DNA from 2 places in the Kaistia sp. MMO-174 genome. Region 1 is predicted to be linked to the other one. Evidence: predicted binding sites of a transcription regulator. Region 1 holds the regulator's gene; the other holds the start of a gene.
The links. Region 1 encodes LexA, which represses DNA repair genes until DNA is damaged. Its sites were predicted from a motif close to TGTTCNNNNTGTGTTCNG; they were not measured.
Positions count from the first base shown of each region.

Region 2: WFK98_RS19935 (DNA recombination protein RmuC) is a predicted target of LexA. The motif match lies at 2,411-2,428, and genes of this name have one in related genera.

Region 1 covers NZ_JBBCUO010000002.1:255,982-266,273, forward strand. The annotation lists gene gltA (citrate synthase) at 1-633, opposite strand, end outside; gene gltX (glutamate--tRNA ligase) at 849-2,270, opposite strand; gene WFK98_RS07185 (ComEC/Rec2 family competence protein) at 2,430-4,910, shown strand; gene lexA (transcriptional repressor LexA) at 4,904-5,608, opposite strand; gene WFK98_RS07195 (hypothetical protein) at 5,836-6,597, opposite strand; gene WFK98_RS07200 (glycosyltransferase family 2 protein) at 6,584-7,489, opposite strand; gene WFK98_RS07205 (PIG-L deacetylase family protein) at 7,764-8,582, opposite strand; gene WFK98_RS07210 (ROK family transcriptional regulator) at 8,649-9,845, opposite strand; gene WFK98_RS07215 (ABC transporter substrate-binding protein) at 10,192-10,292, shown strand, end outside.
Region 2 covers NZ_JBBCUO010000005.1:436,994-447,285, reverse strand. The annotation lists gene WFK98_RS19955 (hypothetical protein) at 1-80, shown strand, start outside; gene truA (tRNA pseudouridine(38-40) synthase TruA) at 33-818, opposite strand; gene fmt (methionyl-tRNA formyltransferase) at 826-1,758, opposite strand; gene def (peptide deformylase) at 1,766-2,320, opposite strand; gene WFK98_RS19935 (DNA recombination protein RmuC) at 2,461-3,633, shown strand; gene WFK98_RS19930 (hypothetical protein) at 3,637-4,047, shown strand; gene WFK98_RS19925 (DUF924 family protein) at 4,025-4,639, opposite strand; gene recR (recombination mediator RecR) at 4,772-5,377, opposite strand; gene WFK98_RS19915 (YbaB/EbfC family nucleoid-associated protein) at 5,437-5,760, opposite strand; gene WFK98_RS19910 (DNA polymerase III subunit gamma/tau) at 5,800-7,629, opposite strand; RNA gene ffs (signal recognition particle sRNA small type) at 7,758-7,848, opposite strand; gene nudC (NAD(+) diphosphatase) at 7,998-8,963, shown strand; gene WFK98_RS19895 (prephenate dehydratase) at 9,051-9,899, opposite strand; gene WFK98_RS19890 (3-deoxy-manno-octulosonate cytidylyltransferase) at 9,932-10,292, opposite strand, start outside.

The DNA.
Region 1 (10,292 bases):
CTTGTACTCTTCCGCCGGTACGGCGAAGCACATGCGCAGGAAGTTCGACGCGTAGTCGAGCGAGTTCAGCGGGTAAACGAAGGGCTGGCCGACATGGTACTTGTAGGCCATGGCCGCGATCGTCGGCATCTTCGCGATCAGGCGGAGCGAGGCCACCATGCGCTGATGCGGGTCCGAGATATCGGTCGAGTCGTGGTAGAAGGCCGAAAGCGCGCCGACCACGCCGACCATGACGGACATCGGATGCGCGTCGCGGCGGAAGCCGGTGAAGAAGCGCGACATCTGCTCGTGCACCATCGTGTGATAGGTGACGCGCTGATCGAAATCGGCCTTCTGCGCGGCGGTCGGCAGGTCGCCGTAGAGCAGCAGGTAGCAGGTTTCGAGGAAGTCGCCGTTTTCGGCCAGCTGCTCGATCGGGTAACCGCGATAGAGCAGCACGCCCTTGTCGCCGTCGATGAAGGTGATCTTGCTGTCGCAGGCGCCGGTGGACGTAAATCCGGGGTCGTAGGTAAAGCGTCCGGTCTTGGAATAGAGCGATCCGATGTCGATGACGTCGGGTCCGAGGGTGCCTTGCTTGACGTCGAAGTCCCAGGACTCGCCACCGACTGTGAGTGTCGCTTTGGTTTCGCTCATGAAACCTACCCCCTTGAATAATTGTTCTGTTCGGGCGGTTGCTCGCGCGCCTGTCAGGATGTGGATTTGGCAGCGCTGCCGAGAATTTTACGGACCGATGGGTATCCGATTTATTGCAGCGCGGCAAGCGGTCCGAAACTGGCCTATAATAAGGCTTTGATATCAAAGAGAAGGGCGGGCGGGCCCGGATCGGACCCGCCCGCGCAACAGGTTTTTCAGCTGATCTGGTCGGCGATGCGGCCGAGGCTTTCCTCGCGGCCGAGAACGATCAGCACGTCGAAGATGCCGGGCGATGTCGCGCGTCCCGTCAGCGCCGCGCGGAGCGGCTGCGCGATCTTGCCGAGCTTCAGCTCGCGCGACTCGGCGAACGCCTTGACCGCCTCTTCCGTCGCCTCGACCGTCCAGTCGTTCACGCCGACCAGCACCTCGTGCACATCCTTCAGGAGCGCTCGGGCATTGCCGTCGAGGATGGTCGTCGCCTTCTCGTCCAGCGCAAGCGGACGCTGCACCATCAGGAAGTTGGCGCCGTCCTTGAGCTCGACCAGCGTCTTGGCGCGATCCTTCAGGCCGGGCAGGGCGAGACGGAGCTGTTCCAGCTTCTCCGGGGTCAGCTGCACCTCCATCGCCTCGCCGCCGGGCAGGTAGGGCAGCGTGTCGAGGAAGATCTTCATCAACGTCTCGTCGTCGGTCGCCCGCATGTAGTGACCGTTGAGGTTCTCCAGCTTGGCGAAGTCAAAGCGCGAGGCCGAACGGCCGACATCGACGATATCGAACCACTCGACCATCTGCTCGAGCGACATGATCTCGTCGTCGCCATGCGCCCAGCCGAGTCGGACCAGGTAGTTGCGCATCGCCTCGGGCAGGTAGCCCATGGCGCGGTAGGCGTCGACGCCGAGCGCGCCATGGCGCTTCGACAGCTTGGCGCCGTCGGCGCCATGGATGAGCGGGATGTGCGACATCACCGGCACGTCCCAGCCCATGCCCTGGTAGATGATCATCTGGCGCGCGGCATTGGTCAGGTGGTCGTCGCCGCGAATGACGTGGGTGACGCCCATGTCGTGATCGTCGACGACGACGGAGAGCATGTAGGTCGGGTTGCCGTCCGAACGCAGCAGCACGAGATCGTCGAGATCCTTGTTCGGGATCGCGACGCGACCCTGTACGAGGTCCTCGATCACCGTCTCGCCCTCGAGCGGCGCCTTGATGCGGATGGCGGGCTTGACCCCGGCCGGCGCCTCGGACGGGTCGCGGTCGCGCCAGGTGCCGTCATAGCGCGGCGCGCGGCCCTCGGCCCGCGCCTTCTCGCGCATCGCGTCGAGCTCGGCCGGCGTGCAGTAGCAGCGATAGGCCTTGCCGGCCGCGAGCAGCTCCTCGACCACCTCGCGATGACGCGGCGCGCGGGCGAACTGGAACACGGTCTCGCCGTCCCAGTCGAGGCCGAGCCACTTCAGGCCGTCGAGGATGGCGTCGATGGCGGCCTCGGTCGAGCGTTCGCGGTCCGTGTCCTCGATCCGCAGCAGCATTCTGCCGCCCGTATGCTTCGCATAGAGCCAGTTGAACAGGGCGGTGCGGCCACCGCCGATGTGCAGGAATCCGGTAGGCGAGGGGGCGAAGCGGGTGACGACCGGTTTGGACATGGACTGATCTCGATGTGCGGGGAGCCGCAAGGAAGCCAAGGGGCATGGAGTCTCGCCACTCGGCGATCTGCGGCAGGTCATGTAGCATAGGGTCGCGCAGGGGCCAAACGGGTTTGGAAACGCCCGGCCCGCTTTGCCCAGCTGCGAAAAGGCGGGGGCATGACTGAGCTCGATCCGCGCGAGAAGGAGGGGGGGCGCGATCCGCCGGACGCGTTGCGCGCCCGCCGACTGCTCGTGCCGGGCGGCGCCTCGCCGGCCACCCGCGCCGCTGCCGCGCTGGACCGCCTGCAGCTCGGCGCCGGCGCTTGGCTGGAGCGCGAGATCGAGGCGGGGCGCGGCTTTCCCTGGCTGCCCGTCCTCTTCGGCATCGGCGCCCTCATCTATTTCGCGCTGCCGTCCGAGCCGTCCTTCGCTGCGCTGGCGGGCCTCGCCGTCCTGCTCTGGGCCCTCGCGGTCTGGCGGCGGCAGAGCGCCGGCGCGGTCCGCCTGCTCATCGTGCTGGCGATGGCCGCGAGCGGCACGGCCGCGATGAAGCTCCGCACCGACAATCTGGCGACGCGGGTGCTCGAGCGGCAGGTGACGGGGACGGTCACGGGCTGGGTCGAGGACCGCAAGGCGCGGCGTGGCGGATACCGATTGACGCTGCGGGTCGCGAGCCTGGACGCAAGGCGCGTCACGACCGTGCCGCAGCGGGTCACCGTCACCGTGCGCGGCAAGACGGCGCCCAATGTCGGCGACGGCGTCTCCGTTCTGGCGCGGCTTCGGCCGGCTTCGGGGCCAGTGCTGCCGGGCGGCTATGATTTCGCCCGCGATTCCTATTTCCGCGGCATCGGCGCGACGGGCTTCGCCTATGGCGCGGCCAGGCCGGCCGACATCGGCCCAGCGCCGCTGTCGATCCGCCTGCGCCAGCCGCTGGAGGCCGTCCGCGAGGCGATCCGCGCCCGCATCGTCGCCGGCCTCGACGGCGAGAGCCGCTACATCGCCTCGGCGCTCATCATCGGCGACGCCGGCGGGCTGGCCGAGAAGACCGAGGACGACCTTCGCCTCTCCGGCCTCGCGCATGTGCTCTCGGTCTCCGGCCTGCACATGGTGCTGGTGACCGGCGTCGTGTTCTGGAGCGTGAGGGCCGGGCTGGCGCTGATCCCGTCGCTGGCGCTCCGGCGGCCCATCAAGAAGTGGGCGGCGATCGCGGCGCTGCTGGTCAGCGGCTTCTACCTGCTGATTTCCGGCCTCGACGTCGCCGCGCAGCGCTCCTTCATCATGACCTCGATCGTCTTCCTCGCCGTCCTGCTCGACCGGCGCGCGATCTCGATGCGCAATGTCGCGCTCGCCGGACTGCTGGTGCTCGCGATCACGCCGGAGAGCATCCTTTCCGCCAGCTTCCAGATGTCGTTCGCCGCCACGGTGGCGCTCGTCGCCGGCTTCGAGATCCTGGCCGACCGTCGCAGGCGCCGCGCCGAACCCGGCCTCGTTGGGAACCGCAGCAGGGCGGCGGCCGTCCCCCGGCAATTCGCCCTGTTCGTCGGCGGCATGGCGGTGACGTCGCTGCTCGGCGGCCTCGGCACCACGCCCTTCGCGCTCTATCACTTCCAGCGCATGGCGCCGCTGTCGATCCTCGCCAATGTCGCCGCGATGCCGCTGACCGATTTTCTCGTCATGCCCTTCGCGCTGCTCTCCGTGCTCGCCATGCCCTTCGGGCTCGAGGCTTTGCCGCTCTGGGTGATGGATTGGGGCATCGGCGGCATGCTCGGCGTCTCGGCGACGGTCAGCCACTGGTCCGGTCAATCCGGCGGCGCGGCCATGCCGGGCGCCGCCGCGCTGCTCCTCTTCGTCGCCGGCTTCGTCTGGCTGGCGCTCTGGCACGAGCGCTGGCGGCTATTGGGCCTCCTGCCGATGTTGCTCGGCACCGCACTCGCCTTGATGCCGGCGCGGCCCGGCATCCTCGTCGCCGCGGATGGAAAGCAGCTGGCGATCCGGGGCGAGGATGGCGCCTATCGCATCGTCGCGGGCGATCCGGACCGCTTCATCAGCGAGATATGGCTGCGTTCGGACGGTGACGGCCGCGACGCCAGGGAGGCGGGCGTGGTTCAGGCGGGCGGCTGCGATGCGTCGGGCTGCGTGGGATTGTTGCCCGACGGCCGGCGGGTGGCGCTGGCGCTCGACCGATCGGCCTTCGAGGAGGATTGCCGGCGCGCCTCGCTGGTGGTGACACCTCTCGCCGCGCCCGAAAACTGCGCCCGCCATGCCGCCGTCATAGACCGCCATGTGCTGGCGCGCACCGGCTCGATCGCACTGTCGTTCGCGGAGAAGGAGGAATCCCCGGGCCCGGCGCCGCAAGCCACGGTGCCCAATGCGCCGAAGCCAGATTCCTCGAAACTGGATGCTCAGAAGCCGTCAATTCTTGGCGCCGATGGTGAGTTCGTCGGGCTCGCATCGGGACGCGGCCCGTCACGCTACGACCTCGTCGAGCGAAATGCCGACGACGAGGACGTGCTCGCGCCCGAACCACCGGCCGCGGCCCCGGAAACCACAGCCGCAACCGCGCCGCGCCCGGCCGTCGCTTTCGAGCTCCGCGCCGCCTACCCGCCGGTGCGGCGCCCCTGGATGCCGGCCTATGAAGCGGAGCCGGCGGATCAGTAGGTGCGCAACAGGCCGACCAGCTTGCCCTGGATACGGACACGGTCCGGTCCGAAGATTCGGGTTTCATAGGCCGGGTTGGCGGCCTCCAACGCGATCGAAGCGCCCTTGCGGCGGAGCCGCTTCAGTGTCGCTTCCTCCTCGTCGACCAGCGCCACGACGATGTCGCCGGAATCGGCATTGTCGCTCTTGCGGATCAGCACCGTGTCGCCGTCGAGGATGCCGGCCTCGATCATCGAATCGCCACGCACCTCGAGGGCGAAATGCTCGCCGCCGCGCAGCATGTCGGGCGGCACGGCGATCACATGGCTCTGGGTCTGGATGGCCGAGATCGGCACACCGGCGGCGATCCGGCCCATGACCGGGATGATCACCGGCTCGCCGGCCTCGTGCACGTCCTCCACCGGACGGGACTTGCCCAGGCTGCCCTCGATCACGCTGGGCGAGAAGGCCTGCTTTTTCGGCCGCGCCATCGCCGGCGTCATCGTCTCCGGCAGGCGGACGACCTCCAGCGCGCGGGCCCGGTTGGGCAGGCGGCGAATGAAGCCGCGCTCTTCCAGCGCCTTGATCAGGCGGTGGATGCCGGATTTGGAGCGCAGGTCCAGCGCGTCCTTCATTTCGTCGAAGGAGGGAGGGACGCCCGCTTCCTTGAGGCGCTCCTGGATGAACATGAGGAGTTCATACTGCTTCCGGGTGAGCATCTCGTTCTCGCGCTGCCAATCTTGCCAGGGATGACGACAGAATCGCCAAGGTACAAAACACGAACAGGATAGCTGTTCCCCATGTGTTCTGCAAGGCGATGGCTTGCGATGCGCGGCCGGGTTCGCGCGGGACGCGCGACTAGGGTGGCCCACGCGGTTAGGCACGGCGTGGCGGGGCGTCGTCGTCTGCTGTCGACCCCGGCGTGGGAGGTGGCCGCAGGCGTATCCTATTCGCCGATCGGGTGTTTCCGGAGCGAGCCGAGATCCTGCATCCATAGGCCGCCATCGTCGACATGGGCAGGGTGGTAGAGGCGGTTGCGCGGGATCGTCTCGAAGGCGGCGTCCCGTTCCTCGGCCAGGTAGTCATAGCCGATCGGCTGGTCGGCGCGGTTCGGATCGAGGAAATTATAGAGGTCGCGCCGCGCCAGACGGCGTGCGGGGGCAATCATCTTGAGATGATACAGGTCAAGGTCGCAATGCCTTGTCTGGAAGCCGCCGTCCCTGGGAAACCAGAGGTCGTGCAGCCCCGTGTCCGTGCGCTCGGCCGGGTCGAACATCGTGAACAGGCAATAGCGGATCTTCTTCCCCCAGATGCCGTCGATGCGATAGGTCGTCGGCGTGTACATTTCCCGGAAGCGAAAACCCCAGGCGACGCGACCGGACTCGGCCATCAGTCGTCTGATCCGGGAGCGCACGCCGGCTTCGAAGCGCTCGTCCGGGTCAACGGCGAGGATCCAGTCCGCGCCGGCCTTTCGTGCCTCCTGAAGCAGGATGCGGCGACGGCCCGCCTCGGAACTGAACACGCCCGTGGCGGCGCGATCGTCGAACGCCACCCAGCCATCGACGATCGGCTCGATATTGGCGAGCAGGTCCGGCACGAGGTGCGCGTCGAAGCGGTAGCTGAAGACGGCGAACACCTGCGGACGACGGCGCCGCAGGGTGAGCCAGGGACGGCGCGGCGGCTGCGTCAGTCGCTTAAGGGTTATCATGCAGGGATTCCCGGCAATCGGTGGCGCGCCCTGTGCCGAGGTCGGAGGGCAGGAGACCCGAAAGCAGGGCCCCGGTGGCCCTGGCCAGGAGCGCCGCTCTGAGGATCGGCATGGCTTCAAGCACGGTCGCGAGTTCGTCTGCCTCGAGCCCCTGGCGCGCGAATTCGAGCGCAAGCGACGGCTGACGCAGGATTTCTTTCGCGATCTTGATCCGGCGGGCTCCGAAGACCTGCTGGCGCTCCTTGCCGTAGCGGACGCCGCGGCAGAACTGGTCGCGCAGGAGGGACAGAAGGCGCGTCTCGTTCAGATGCTCGGTCTGGATGCGCCCATCCCACACGGGCCTTAGGGGCGCGGGCAACCGTTCAAGGAACTCGGTGTCTTCGCCGCTTCTCAGGGTTTCGTCGAACAGGCCGAACTCGTCGAACAGCGAGCGCTCATAAGAAGCGCCGAACCGGATCGTCTTCTCGGCTGGCAGCCGAGGCAGCCGGCGCATGAACATGCCGAGATGGGCGGCGCTGGCGACCCGGCTTTGCGGGGCGCTGTTGACGATGGCGCTGGCCACCGTCCGCGCGCCGGCCCCATGCGCCGCGAGCCGGTGCTGGATCCAGCCGGGACGGGCCCGGCAGTCGGCCGCGAGGAACGCCACGTAGCGCGCGCTGGTTTCGGCTATGCCCCGGTTGCGGGCGCCACCGGCGAACAGGCGCTCCCGATAGTCGAGGCACGGAACCTCGATGCCTTCGGCGCGCAGCACGTTGCGGACGGAGCCGCCACCGGAATTCACGACGACGATCCCCGTGGGCTCGCCCTGTTCCAGCAGCGATCTGACAGCCCCGATCACGTTCGACTGCGCCCTGTAGCTGAGCACGATCGTCGCGATGTCATTCGCCTTCAAGGATATCTCCCCGGATTGTCCCGGGAGCTGGCGCCTGCGCCCACCCTTCCTCGCCACTGCCCCCGCCGTCCATATCCATTCCAGGATGGCACCGGCCGAGCATAGCAGCCGGGGCCGGCCGGAATGGAGTGACCAACGTCACACCCGCGCAGCGCGGGCGCGGAACCCGGCGGCAGGGCTGAACTAGACCCGGCGTTGGCGATCAGGCCAGCTTGATCGGCGTCCGTCGCTGCGGACGCCGGGGGGCATCGGACCCTCGTGCTCCATGTCGACTTCAAAGGCCGAGGAGCGTGTGCACGGCGGCTGCATCGACGTGCCGGCCATAGTCGGCGAGCTGGAAGCTCTCGGCATGGGCTACCCTTGAGCCGTGCTCCGGACCGTACTTGGCCAGGATTTCCTCTCTCATCACGTCGGCCGACATGAATTCATGCCAGTGCGTCAGGATGAATTCGCGCCGCACGGCCCAATCCTCGCTCGCCGGGACCTTGTCGCTAAAATCACGTTCGAAGGGCGCGAACTCGAAGAACTGGGTGGCGTGCTCGGCGCAGGCTCTTAGCTTGCGCTCGATGCTGGCGTCCACGTCCACCACCACTTCGTGCTGGTGGGTGGCGAACGCGCCATAATCCGTCATCTTCAGGCAGACTGGCGCGACCGCGAGCGGCGGGTAGGCCGGCACGACATTGCCATTGGTGAAGAAGCCCGAGGCGTCGCGAACCGCCCGTCCTGCCATGCGATTATCGATATGGCCGGGCTGCTCGTCATGAAACGTGATCACGAGATCCGCCTGCCAGCGACGCACCGAGGCAATGATCGCCGTCCGCACCGCGATGTCGGCCATCAACTCGCCGTCATGGATGTCGAGGATCTCGTAGTCGAGCACGCCGAGATGGCGGGCGGCGGCATAGGCTTCGCGCGCACGGCGCCGCTTCAGGGGCTTGCGCGCCATTTCATAGTGGCCGGCGTCGCCATTGGTCAGCGACAGGAACTTGATCGCCGCCCCCTTGTCCGCCAGTCGCGCGCAGGTCCCGCCGGCATAGAGCTCCGCCTCGTCGGGATGGGCTTTCACTACGATGACCTTCAGCGGATATGTCATGGGGGCGCTTTTCCTTGCGACGACCTCGGCGCAGGCGCGCCATGGATGGGGTGAGGGGGAGGGCTCTCAGGGCTGGCCGCGCGCGGCGCTGCCGCCGGCAAACAGCCGCTCGCGGGCATGGTCGAGCGCCAGCTCGATGGCCCCGGCCCTGACCGCATTGGAACCCACGGCCGAGGGGGCGATCTGCGGCATTGCGATCGGCAGTCTCGCCAGGACCTGGGCCACGCCGCGCGAAAGTCGACGGCCAGCCGCGTGGCCGATCGCTCCGCCCAGCACCACCATCTCGGGATCGAGAATGCCGATCGCGCCGGTGAGCCCGGCCGCGACCCGGTAGGAAAGGTCCGCGAAGAAGGCCGCATGACCGTCGCCGCCGGCAGCCCGCGCGATGGCGGCGGCGGCATCCTCGCCGTCGAGTCCATGCTCGGCAGCGAGCGCTGCGACGGAGGCCGGGCTTAGAAGGTCCTCGAGCAGCGCCATGCGTACGGTCTCGCCCGGCGCGGCGAGCCGATCGGGAACCATCGTCCCGCCCAGTTCGCCGGCCATGCCGGTGTAGCCGCGCAGCAGCTTGCCGCCGATGACGGCGCCGGCGCCGACGCCGTCGCCGATCCAGAACAGGATGAAGGACTGCACGCCCTCGGCCGCGCCGGCCGACATCTCTTCAAGCGCGACCAGATTGACGTCGTTCTCGATGATCACGCGGCGGTGGCCGACGACGCTTTCAAGCGCCTCGGGAATATGAAAGCCTTCCCAGTTCGGCAATTGCTGGCCGCGACGCAGATTGCCGCTCTCGGTATCGACGATGCCGGGCAGGCCGACGACCAGCTGATCGATGTCGCGCGCAGCAATTCCGGCTTGGCGGGCAACGTCGTCGATGACGTCGACCAGACGCTCCCGCGCGTCGTAGCGCTCGCCCGGCTTGCCGTGCCGATTCACCGTGGCGATCGTCTGCCCGGCGATGTCGGCGATGGCTGCGTGGATGCCATGCACGGAGACGTCGATGCCGCCGACGAAGGCCGAGGCCGGCTCGATGCACCAGAGCCCCGCCTTCGGCCCGAAGCTGCCGGCCTTCTCGCCGTCGCGCCGGATCAGCTCGGCCGCCTCCAGGCGTCGCAGAAGCTCCGACATGGCCGGTTTGGACAGGCCCGTGAAGGCTTCCAGCTCCATGCGCGTCAGCGGCCCCTCCGAGAGGAGGCGCTTCAGGACCGCGCGTTCGTTGAGATTTCGCAGCAACCGTGGGCTGCCGGAGAGTGCCTGCATTTCCATCCAACTACTGTCTGGTAACTTTCTTTACAGTCTGTTACGAGTAATTCGCTCGGCCTGTCAAGCGTACCAGATCTGATGGGCCCCTCGGCCTCAAAAACGAGCTGCGCCTTGGAGACCCGGCCTCGCGATGGGCGCATTGCGCGGAAGCCGGCGGCCATATCGTATACAGTTTATTTGAATTCTCGTACGCGAAGACTTTATTTTTAGTACCCAATTGACAGTTGGATCGTACACGTTAGCGTTATCGAAGAAATACAGGCCGGGCGGAAACGCTCCGGACCAACTCAGCCCCGGAATGGGGCCAATGAAAAAACAGGCAGACTTCCTTCCAGATCAGGAGACAGAAATGATGGCTTGGAGATCAGCCGCGCTGGCGGCGCTATTGGCGGGCGTGTTCATCGCCCCTGCCGAGGCGGGAACCCTGCGATGGGCGCCGCAGCGCGACAT
Region 2 (10,292 bases), on a different contig from region 1:
TCCGGGTTGGGCTAGTCGCCGCCGACCTCGCCCTAAGCCTCGTCCTCAGCGGGGTCTTCACCCAGCTGTTCGGCGCCTGAGCCGTAGTCAACCTGCACGAGATAGAGCCCGCCGGGCGGCGCCACCGGGCCGCAGGCCTTGCGGTCGCACGCTTCCAGCACCTCGCCGACGCGGGCGACGGGCCACTTGCCCTCGCCCACCTTCTTCAGCGTGCCGACCATCGACCGCACCTGGTTGTGCAGGAAGGAGCGGGCCGAGACGCCGAACAGGACGTGATCGCCCTCGCGGGTGATCTCCAGCCGGTCGAGCGTCTTCATCGGGCTCTTCGCCTGGCAATCGGCCGAGCGGAAGGTGGTGAAATCATGCCAGCCGAGCAGCAGGTTCGCCGCCTGCTGCATGGCGTCGATGTCGAGACGCTTGCGCACGTCCCAGACGCGGTTGATCTCGAGCGCGGCGGGCGCGCGCCGGTCGAGCACGCGGTAGATATAGTGCCGCTTCACCGCCGAGCGGCGCGCGTCGAACTCGTCCGGTACCAGCTCGGCCTCGATCACGGCGATCGGCTCGGGCCGCAGCTGGGCGTTCATGGCGTCACGGATGCGCAGCCCGGTCCAGTGCCCGGTTAGGTCGAAATGCACCACCTGGCCCGTCGCATGAACGCCGGCATCGGTGCGGCCGGCGCCGCGCGTCGGTACCGCCTCGCCGGAAAAGCGCAGGATCGCCTCCTCCAGCGCCTGCTGAACGGAAGGCGCATTCGCCTGTCGCTGCCAGCCGGCATAGGGCACGCCGTCATATTCGACGAGAAGCTTGTAGCGAGGCATCGACCGGCTAGCCGAGGACGGCGCCCGGCGCGATCGCCGCGCCGCGCAGGAATTCGACGGCACCGAGCGGCTTGCCGCCGGCGCGCTGCACCTCGACGAGGCGCACCGCGCCGTCGCCGCAGGCGATCACCAGCTGGTCGTTCAGCACGGTGCCCGGCGCGCCGGAACCCGTCGCCAGCGTCGAGCGCAGCACCTTGACCCGCTCGACCTTGTCGCCGAACGTCATCTCGCACCAGGCGCCCGGAAAGGGCGACAAGCCACGAATGTGGTTGTGCACCTCGACGGCCGGCTTCGACCAGTCGATCCGCGCCTCGGCCTTGTCGATCTTGGCGGCGTAGGTGACGCCCTCTTCCGCCTGCGGCACGGCATCGAGGCCGCCACGCGAGGCGGCGGCGAGCGCCCGCACCATCAGATCGGCGCCGAGCCGCGCCAGCTTGTCGTGCAGGTCGCCGGTGGTGATGTCAGGCGCGATGGCCAGCTTCTCGGCCATGGCGACCGGGCCGGTATCGAGGCCGGCCTCCATGCGCATGACCATCACGCCCGTCTCGGCATCGCCGGCCATGATGGCGCGATGGATCGGCGCGGCGCCGCGCCAGCGCGGCAGCAGCGAGGCATGCAGGTTGAGGCAGCCCTCGCGCGGCGCGTCGAGGATCGCCTGCGGCAGGATCAGCCCATAGGCGACGACGACGGCGACGTCGGCATCGAGCGAGGCGAAGGCCTCCTGCTCGTCGGCGCCCTTCAGCGATTTCGGCGTGAAGACGGGAATGCCAAAGCGCTCGGCCGTCTCGTGCACGGGCGACTTGCGCTCGGCCATACCGCGGCCGGCCGGACGCGGCGGCTGCGAATAGACGGCGACGACCTCGTGCCCCTGACCGATGATCTCGACAAGCGTGGGCACCGAGAATTCGGGCGTGCCCATGAAGACGACGCGGAGGCTCATCTCGGCCTCACATCTCGTCGGGGGTGTGCGACTTGAATTCCGGCCGGACGCCGGTCTTGGCGGCCTTGACGAACTTCTTGATGACCATGTCGCGCTTCAGCCGCGACAGGTAGTCGATGAACAGCTTGCCATCGAGATGGTCGATCTCGTGCTGGACGCAGGTCGCGAGGATGTCGTCGGCCTCGATTTCCTGCAGCTTGCCGTCGCGATCGAGATAGCGGATGCGCACGGAGGCGGGGCGCTCGACCTCGGCATAGTAATCCGGGATCGACAGGCAGCCCTCCTCATAGACCGAACGTTCGTCCGACGAGGTCAGGATCTCGGGATTGATCAGGAACAGCGGCGCGGGCTTGCTGCCCTCCTCGCGGCCCGAGACGTCGATGGTGACGACGCGGCGCGGCACGCCGACCTGGATGGCGGCGAGGCCGATGCCCGGCGCCTCGTACATCGTCTCCAGCATGTCGTCCATGAAGCGCAGCAGTTCGTCGTCGATGCGCTCGACCGGCTCGCTGACGAGCCTCAGCTTCGCGTCCGGCAGGGTGATGATGTCGAGAAGAGCCATGAAAACCTCGGTTTGAGCCGTTTCAGATAAGAGATGCGGCCGGGTCGGTCAACGAGGAATGATGGGCGGGACCTCGGGCCGCGCCGCCCATGTTCTTGTTTTGATCTCGTCTATCGGCCCGAATCTGCTATGAAGGAGGGATGCAGGACACCCTCTTTCTCCTCGGCGACCGGCCGATCACCGTCGCCATGCTGGTGCTGGCCGCCGCCCTCCTCGGCGTCGTGCTGCTTTTCGTCGTGCTGGTCGTGGTCTGGCGCGGCATGCGCCGTCGGGACCTGGCCGAGGCCGACCAGGCGATACTCGGCGGCGAATTCGAGCGCCGGATCGCCGATCTGGTGCGCATCCAGAGCGAGATGACCGGCCGGATGCAGACGATGGCCGAAGTCTTCGGCTCGCGGCAGTCCGAATTGCTGCAGGGGCTCTCCAGCCGCATGGACGGGCTCGGCCACCGGATCGGCCAGACCATGGTCGAATCGACCCGCCACACGCACGAGAACCTCACCCGGCTGAACGAACGCCTCGCCGTCATCGACACGGCGCAGCGCAACCTGACCGAACTCTCCAGCCAGGTGGTCGGACTGCAGCACATCCTCGCCAACAAGCAGACGCGCGGCGCGTTCGGCCAGGCGCGGATGGAGGCGATCGTCCAGGACGGCCTGCCCCTCGGCGGCTACCAGTTCCAGGCGACACTCTCCAACGGCAACCGGCCGGATTGCGTCATCGCCTTTCCGAACGGTGCCGCCAGCCTGGTCGTCGACGCCAAGTTTCCGCTCGAGGCCTGGAACGCGATCCGCGCCGCCGAAGGACCGGACATGGCGCGCGCCGCCGAGACGCAGTTCCGCCGCGACGTCACCAAGCATCTGAAGGACATCGCCGAGCGCTATTTGATCCCCGGCGAGACGCAGGACACGGCCTTCATGTTCGTGCCGTCGGAATCGATCTTCGCCGACATCCACGAGCGCTTCGAGGATCTGGTCCAGGCGGCGCACCGGCTGCGGATCGTCATCGTCTCGCCCTCGCTCCTGATGCTGTCGATCCAGGTGATCCAGTCCGTGCTGAAGGACGCCGGCATGCGCGAGCAGGCGCATCTGATCCAGGGCGAGGTGATGAAGTTGATGGAGGATCTCGGCCGGGTGGACGAGCGCGTCCGCAAGCTGAAGACGCATTTCGACCAGGCGTCGAAAGACATCGACGACATCCTGATCTCGACCCGCAAGCTGACCGCCCGCGGCGCCAAGATCGAGGCGCTGGAGTTCGGCGACGAAGGCTCGCCGGCCTATGACCGCCAGCCGGATCTCCTGGCCGGGGAGTAGCCCATGGGCGCGATCCGGGCCGGAGCGATCTACTTCCTGATCGTCTTCGCGATCGGCTTCGTGCTCGGCTCGGCGCGGGTGCTGCTGCTCGAGCCCCGGATCGGCGCCCTGGCGGCAGTGGCGATAGAGCTTCCGGTCATGCTCGCCGCAGCCTGGATCGTCTGCGGCGGCATCCTGCGCCGCTCGCAGGTTCGCGCGCGGCGCGGCGCCGACCTCGGCATGGGAGCCGTCGCCCTGCTGTTGCTGCTGGCCGCCGAGTTCGCGCTCGGCCACTTCGGCTTCGGCCGTGATATGACCGCTCTATTCGCGGCTTATGGGACGTCGCCCGGCCTGCTCGGCCTCGCAGGCCAGATCGGCTTTGCCGCGATCCCGGCCGTCCGATGCCGATGGCTCAGTAGCCGCGGCCATCCTTGAGAAACTCGATCTCTTCCGGCGTCGAGGCGCGGCCGAGATCGGCATTTCGATGCGGGAAGCGGCCGAAGCGCCGGATCAGGTCGCGGTGCTTCTCGGCATAGCCCACAAACGACTGATAATCTTCCTTGTCCGCCTCCGGCACTTCGGCCAGCAGCGCCTCGTAGAGGCTGACGGAGAGATCCTGATCCGCCAGTTCCTCGCTGTGTTCGAACGGAAGATAGAGGAAGACACGCTCGATCGGCGCGAAGCGCTCGACGCCGCCGGCGATCAGCCGCCGCACCGCAGCGCGGGCGCGCGCATCGTATGCAAAGGCCCGGCCGTCGTCGCGGAACAGGTTGCGCGGGAACTGGTCCAGAAAGAGGACGAAGCCGATACCGGCCGCCGGCGACAGCGTCTCGAACAGCCAGTCGGTCTCGGCGACGGCGTCGAGATGATCGCCGAAGCGGACCCGGCAAGCATCGTCGGTGGCGTCGCGGCGCGAGAACCAGACCTTGACCCGCTCGGCCGGCACATCGATGCCGGCAACCAGTTCCCCGAACCAGAAGCGATGCGCATCCAGGAGGATGGCAGGGTCGAGCGTATCAGTCGTCATGGTTCTTTTTCCCCGTATGTCGCAGGTCGGTAAGGCCCCCACCCTCTGCACGGCTCGGTGCAGACATCAGAGCCAAGCCGGCTCCGGCAGTCCCCCTCCCGCCTGCGGAAGAGGTTGGGTGAGGGACTTCCCTCAGAAAGGCGTGCGGGCGCGGATAGCGGCGGCGAGCGTGCCCTCGTCGAGATAGTCGAGCTCACCGCCGACAGGAACGCCATGCGCGAGGCGCGAGACGCGGACCGGCGTGCCGGTCAGACGGTCGGTGATGACATGCGCCGTGGTCTGGCCATCGACGGTCGCGTTGACGGCCAGGATCACCTCCGCCACCTCGCCGGTCGAACAGCGGCTCACCAATGATTCGATGTTCAAATCTTCCGGACCCACGCCGTCGAGTGGCGACAGCGTGCCGCCCAGCACGTGGTAGCGCGCCTTGATGGCACCGGCCCGTTCCAGCGCCCAGAGATCCGAGACGTCCTCGACGACGACGATCGTCTTCGTGTCGCGCGCCGGATCGCTGCAGATCGTGCAGGGATCGGAGGTGTCGATGTTGCCGCAGGTCGAGCAGGTCAGGATCCGCTCGGCCGCCACCGTCATGGCGCCGGCCAGCGGCACCAGCAGCTGGTCCTTCTTCTTGACCAGCGCCAGCGCCGCGCGCCGGGCCGAGCGCGGGCCCAGGCCGGGCAGCCGCGCGAGCAGCTGGATCAGGCGTTCGATCTCGGGGCCGGCGGTGCTGCGCGACATTCTTATTCCAGGGCTGCGGCGGGTCGGAGCGGATGCCTCGGCACCCGCCCCTCAGAAGACTAGAACGGCAGCTTGAGGCCGGCCGGCAGACCGAGGCCGCCGGTCAGCGCTTCCATCTTCTCGGCCATGGTGCGCTCCGCCTTGGCGCGCGCATCGGCATGGGCCGCGGTGATCAGGTCCTCGAGGATTTCGACGTCTTCCGGCTTCAGCAGCGACGGATCGATCGAAAGCTTGCGCAGGTCGCCCTTGGCGGTCATCACAACCTTGACGAGGCCGGCGCCGGAAGAGCCTTCAACCTCGATATTGGCGACCTCGGCCTGCATGTCCTGCATCTTCGACTGCAGTTCCTTGGCCTTGCTCATCATGCCGAGAATGTCGCGCATGCGGGTTCTCCTGGTTCGATTGGAATTGATTGCGACGGATCAGTCGTCGTCGGGATCGGGCGCTTCGTCCGGATTGTCGACGGGAACGGCCGGCGACGGCAGGCCCTCGGGCTCCTCGGCGCCGCGGATCTGGATGTCGACGATCTTGGCGCCCGGGAAGCGGGAGAGCACCGCCGCGACCAGCGGATCGGCGGCGGCGTCCGAGCGCGCCTTGTCGCGGGCGAAGGCGCGCGCCTCAGCGATCGTCGGCTCGGTAGCGCCGCGCCCGAGTGCCACGACCCAGCGTTCGCCCGTCCAGTCGGAAAGCTTGCGGCCGAGATCCTGCGCGAGCGTGCGCGGCGCATCCTCGGTCGGCTCGAACTCGAGCAGGCCGGGCTCGAACCGGATCGGCTTGACCTGCTGTTCGAGCGCGAGCTTCAGCGGGATGTCGCGCTTCAGACCGACATAAGCGACGAGGTCCTCGAAGCGCTGGAAGCGGATCGCCGGCTCTGCCTTGGCCTGGGGCACTCCAGCCGGCTGCGCCATCGACGCGGCGGCCGGCATGGCAGCCGTGTTGGTGATCGTGCGCATCTGGCCGATCGGCCCGCCATTCGAACCGCCCGAAGCCTGCGGCGCGGAAGCCGGCTGGTAGGAAACCTGCGGAGTCGCGCCGCCAGCCGAAGAAGCGGCGCCGAACTGGCCGCTCTTCAGCAGGCGCAGCGCCTCGTCCGGCGTCGGCAGGTCGGCGGCGTGGGCGATGCGGATCAGCACCATGTCGGCGGCGGCGAGCGGCCGGCTCGAGCTCGACACTTCCTCGATGCCTTTCAGCAGCATCTGCCAGGCGCGCGCCAGAACGCGGAGCGAAACGGTCCCAGCCAGCGCGCGGCCGCGCGTCCGCTCGTCCTGCGGCAGCGCGGCGTCCTCGCCCGAGTCCGGAACGACCTTGAAGCGGGTCACGGCATGGGTGAAGGCGGCGAGATCCTGCAGCACCACGGCCGGGTCGGCGCCGATGTCGTATTGCTCCTTGAGCAGCGCCAGCGCTTCCGCGATGCGGCCGCCCATCAGCGCCTCGAACAGGTCGATGACGCGGGCGCGGTCGGCGAGGCCGAGCATGCCGCGCACGTCTTCTGCCGTGATGGCGCCGGCGCCATGCGCGATCGCCTGGTCGAGCAGCGAGAGCGAATCACGTGCCGAGCCCTCGGCGGCGCGGGCGATCATCGCCAGCGCGTCGTCACCGATCTCGACATGTTCCTTGTCGGTGATCGAGCGCAGCAGACCGATCAGCCGGTCCGATTCGATCCGGCGGAGGTCGAAGCGCTGGCAGCGCGACAGCACGGTGACGGGAACCTTGCGGATCTCGGTCGTCGCGAAGATGAACTTCACATGCTCGGGCGGCTCCTCGAGCGTCTTCAGCAGGCCGTTGAAGGCCGCGCCGGAGAGCATGTGCACTTCGTCGAGGATGTAGACCTTGTAGCGCGCCGAGACCGGCTTGTAGCGCACGGCCTCGATGATCTCACGGATGTTGTCGATGCCGTTGTTGGAGGCGGCGTCCATCTCGAGCACGTCGACATGGCGGCCTTCCATGATCTCGGCGCAATGGACGCCGAGCTCCGGCATGTCGATGGTCGGACGGTCGACCTTGCCGGGAACGGAATAGTTCAGGCCACGGGCGAGAATGCGAGCCGTCGTCGTCTTGCCGACACCGCGAACGCCGGTAAGCATGTAGGCCTGCGCGATGCGGCCGGTCTCGAAGGCATTCTTGAGGGTGCGGACCATCGGCTCCTGGCCGACGAGGTCGTCGAAGCTACGAGGCCGGTATTTGCGCGCAAGGACGCGGTAGGCGCCGGTCGCGCCATCCTTCGGGGTGCTGGAAAGATCGCCGCCGTCCATGCGTCGCCGTTGCCGTCCCTGCTTCCGGGTCCAATCCGCGCCACCCTCGCGGGCAAGCCTCTTCGACCTTAGCACACCCTTGAGGGCGCGCCGTCATCGAGGCTGACGCGATGGCTGGGGAAAAGGTGGGAGGCTGGCACGCGACCCGTGCCGTGGCTCGTTGGGGCTGCTTCCTTCCGGACCTGACCCGGTTGGCGAGTGGCTCGTCCACCACCAACCTCCCGCGGAGACATATCGTCGTTCCCGATCGAAATGGCAAGCCCGAAGCGCAAGGAGGGGCTATCGCCGGCCGAAACCCTGTGGCGTAATCACCGGATTGTTTTCGAGTCGGCGCCCGCCGACCCGCTTTCCAGCACCACAGCAGCACCATGACCCGCAGTTTTTTTGATCGATTGCCGCCGGTCGAGCCGAGCACGACCGTCGGCTTTTCCGGCAATTCGCTCGACCGCCGCAGCGAGGCGCGCAACGAATCGACCTTCGCCGCAGCCCTCGCCGATCCCGGCGCACGGGTGTTCCTGCTGCGCGGCGACGAGGCGATGCTTCGCTCCGGCGGCGCCGCCGAAAGCCTGTTCACGCTGAAGGAAGCCAAGGCGCTCGGCGCCGCGATGGACGACGCCATCCTGCTCGGCTGGGACAACTCCGCGCCGCGCATCGCCGCCACCGTCGGCAGCGACACGTCGTTCGACGTCGACGCCTTCCACGCAGTGCCGCTGCGGACGCTCGCGATCAACGCCTATTCCGGCAGCATCCTGTCCGACACGGTCGAGCCGGGAACGCTCGGCGCGTTGGCGCAGGCGCGCGCCCTGCTGCACTGGCACGCCGCCAACCGCTTCTGCGGCCGCTGCGGCACGCGCTCGACCATGGCGCAGGGCGGCTATCGCCGCGACTGTCCGAATTGCGGGCTCCAGAAATTCCCGCGCACCGACCCGGTCGCGATCATGCTGGCGGTCGATGGCGACCGCTGCCTGATGGGGCGCCAGGCGCGCTTCGCGCCCGGCACCTATTCCTGCCTCGCCGGCTTCATCGAGCCGGGCGAGACGATCGAGGATGCGGTCCGCCGCGAGATCCAGGAAGAGGCCGGCATCCAGATCGGCCGCGTCGCCTATCACGCCAGCCAGCCCTGGCCGTTCCCGATGTCGCTGATGATCGGCTGCATCGCCGAGGCGACCTCGACCGAGATCGTCCCCGATACGGAAGAGCTGGAGGACTGCCGCTGGTTTTCGCGCGAGGAAACGCGCGCGATGCTGGACGGCGACCATCCGGACGGCCTCTCGACGCCGCCGCGCATGGCGATCGCCCACACGCTGATTCGGGCCTGGGTGGAGGCCGGCTGAAGCCGGCCCGGGCGCCCAAGGCCCCGACGCACCCCTCTCCCGCGCGGGAGAGGGTCAGGGTCTGCTAGACCACCACGCGAAAACTTCCTAGCTGGGCTCGACAATGTCGGCGCGGAACGGCGCCGCCGGATAGACGCCGAGAATGCGCAGCTCGGCCGAGAAGAACGCCAGTTCCTCCAGCGCATGGGCGAGGCCCGTATCCTCCGGATGGCCCTCGACGTCGACATAAAAGCGCGTCGCCGAGAAGCGGCCGTCGAGCTGGTAGCTTTCGAGCTTCGTCATGTTGACGCCGTTGGTGGCGAAGCCGCCGAGCGCCTTGTAGAGGGCGGCCGGAATGTTGCGGACGCGGAAGACGAAGGTGGTGATGACAGGGCCGGCACCATAGGCGGCGGGCTGCGGCTCGCGCGACAGGATGACGAAGCGGGTCGTGTTGTGGGCGGCGTCCTCGACATTCTCGGCCAGGATGTCGAGGCCGTAGATCTCGGCGGCGAAGCGCGGCGCGAGCGCGGCCCGCGTCAGGTCGTCGGTTTCCGAAATCACGCGGGCGGCGCCGGCCGTGTCGCCGGCGACGATGGCGCGATAGCCGTGCTCGCGGAGGATGCGGCGGCACTGGCCGAGCGCATGCACATGGCTTTCCACCGTCTTGATCGTCTCCAGCGTGGCGCCCTTCAGCGCCATCAGCTGGAAGCGGATCGGCAGGAAGTATTCGCCGATGATGTGCAGGCCCGAATCCGGCAGCAGATGGTGGATGTCGGCGACGCGACCGGCGAGCGAGTTCTCGATCGGGATCATGGCGAGATCGACGTCGCCGCGCGTGATCGCCTGGAAGCAGTCCTCGAAGGTGGCGGCCGGCACGGCCTCGTAGTCGGGATAGACGTCGGCGCAGGCGATGTGCGAGTTGGCGCCAGGCTCGCCCTGGAACACGATCTTCTTCATGGGATTGGGACTTCTGTTCGAGAGTGCCGGTTCTAGGAGCCGTGCGGGACGGCCAGCAGGGCGCGCGCCCTTTCCAGATCGGCCGGAGTATCGACACCGAGCGGCACGGCGTCAACGAGAGCGACGTCGATGCGCATGCCGGCCTCGAGCGCCCGCAACTGCTCCAGCTTTTCGCGCTTTTCCAGCGTCGAAGGCGGCAGCGCGACATAGCGGTCGAGGGCGGCGCGGCGATAGGCGTAGAGCCCGATATGGTGCAGCAACGGCCCCGGGCCCCAGGGCGCGGTGGCGCGGGTAAAGTAGAGCGCCCGCAGGCGTTTCTCCGTGAGCGGCGACCCGACGATCTTCACGACGTTCTCGTTGGTGCGGTCCTCGTCGCGATCGATCACCGCGGCG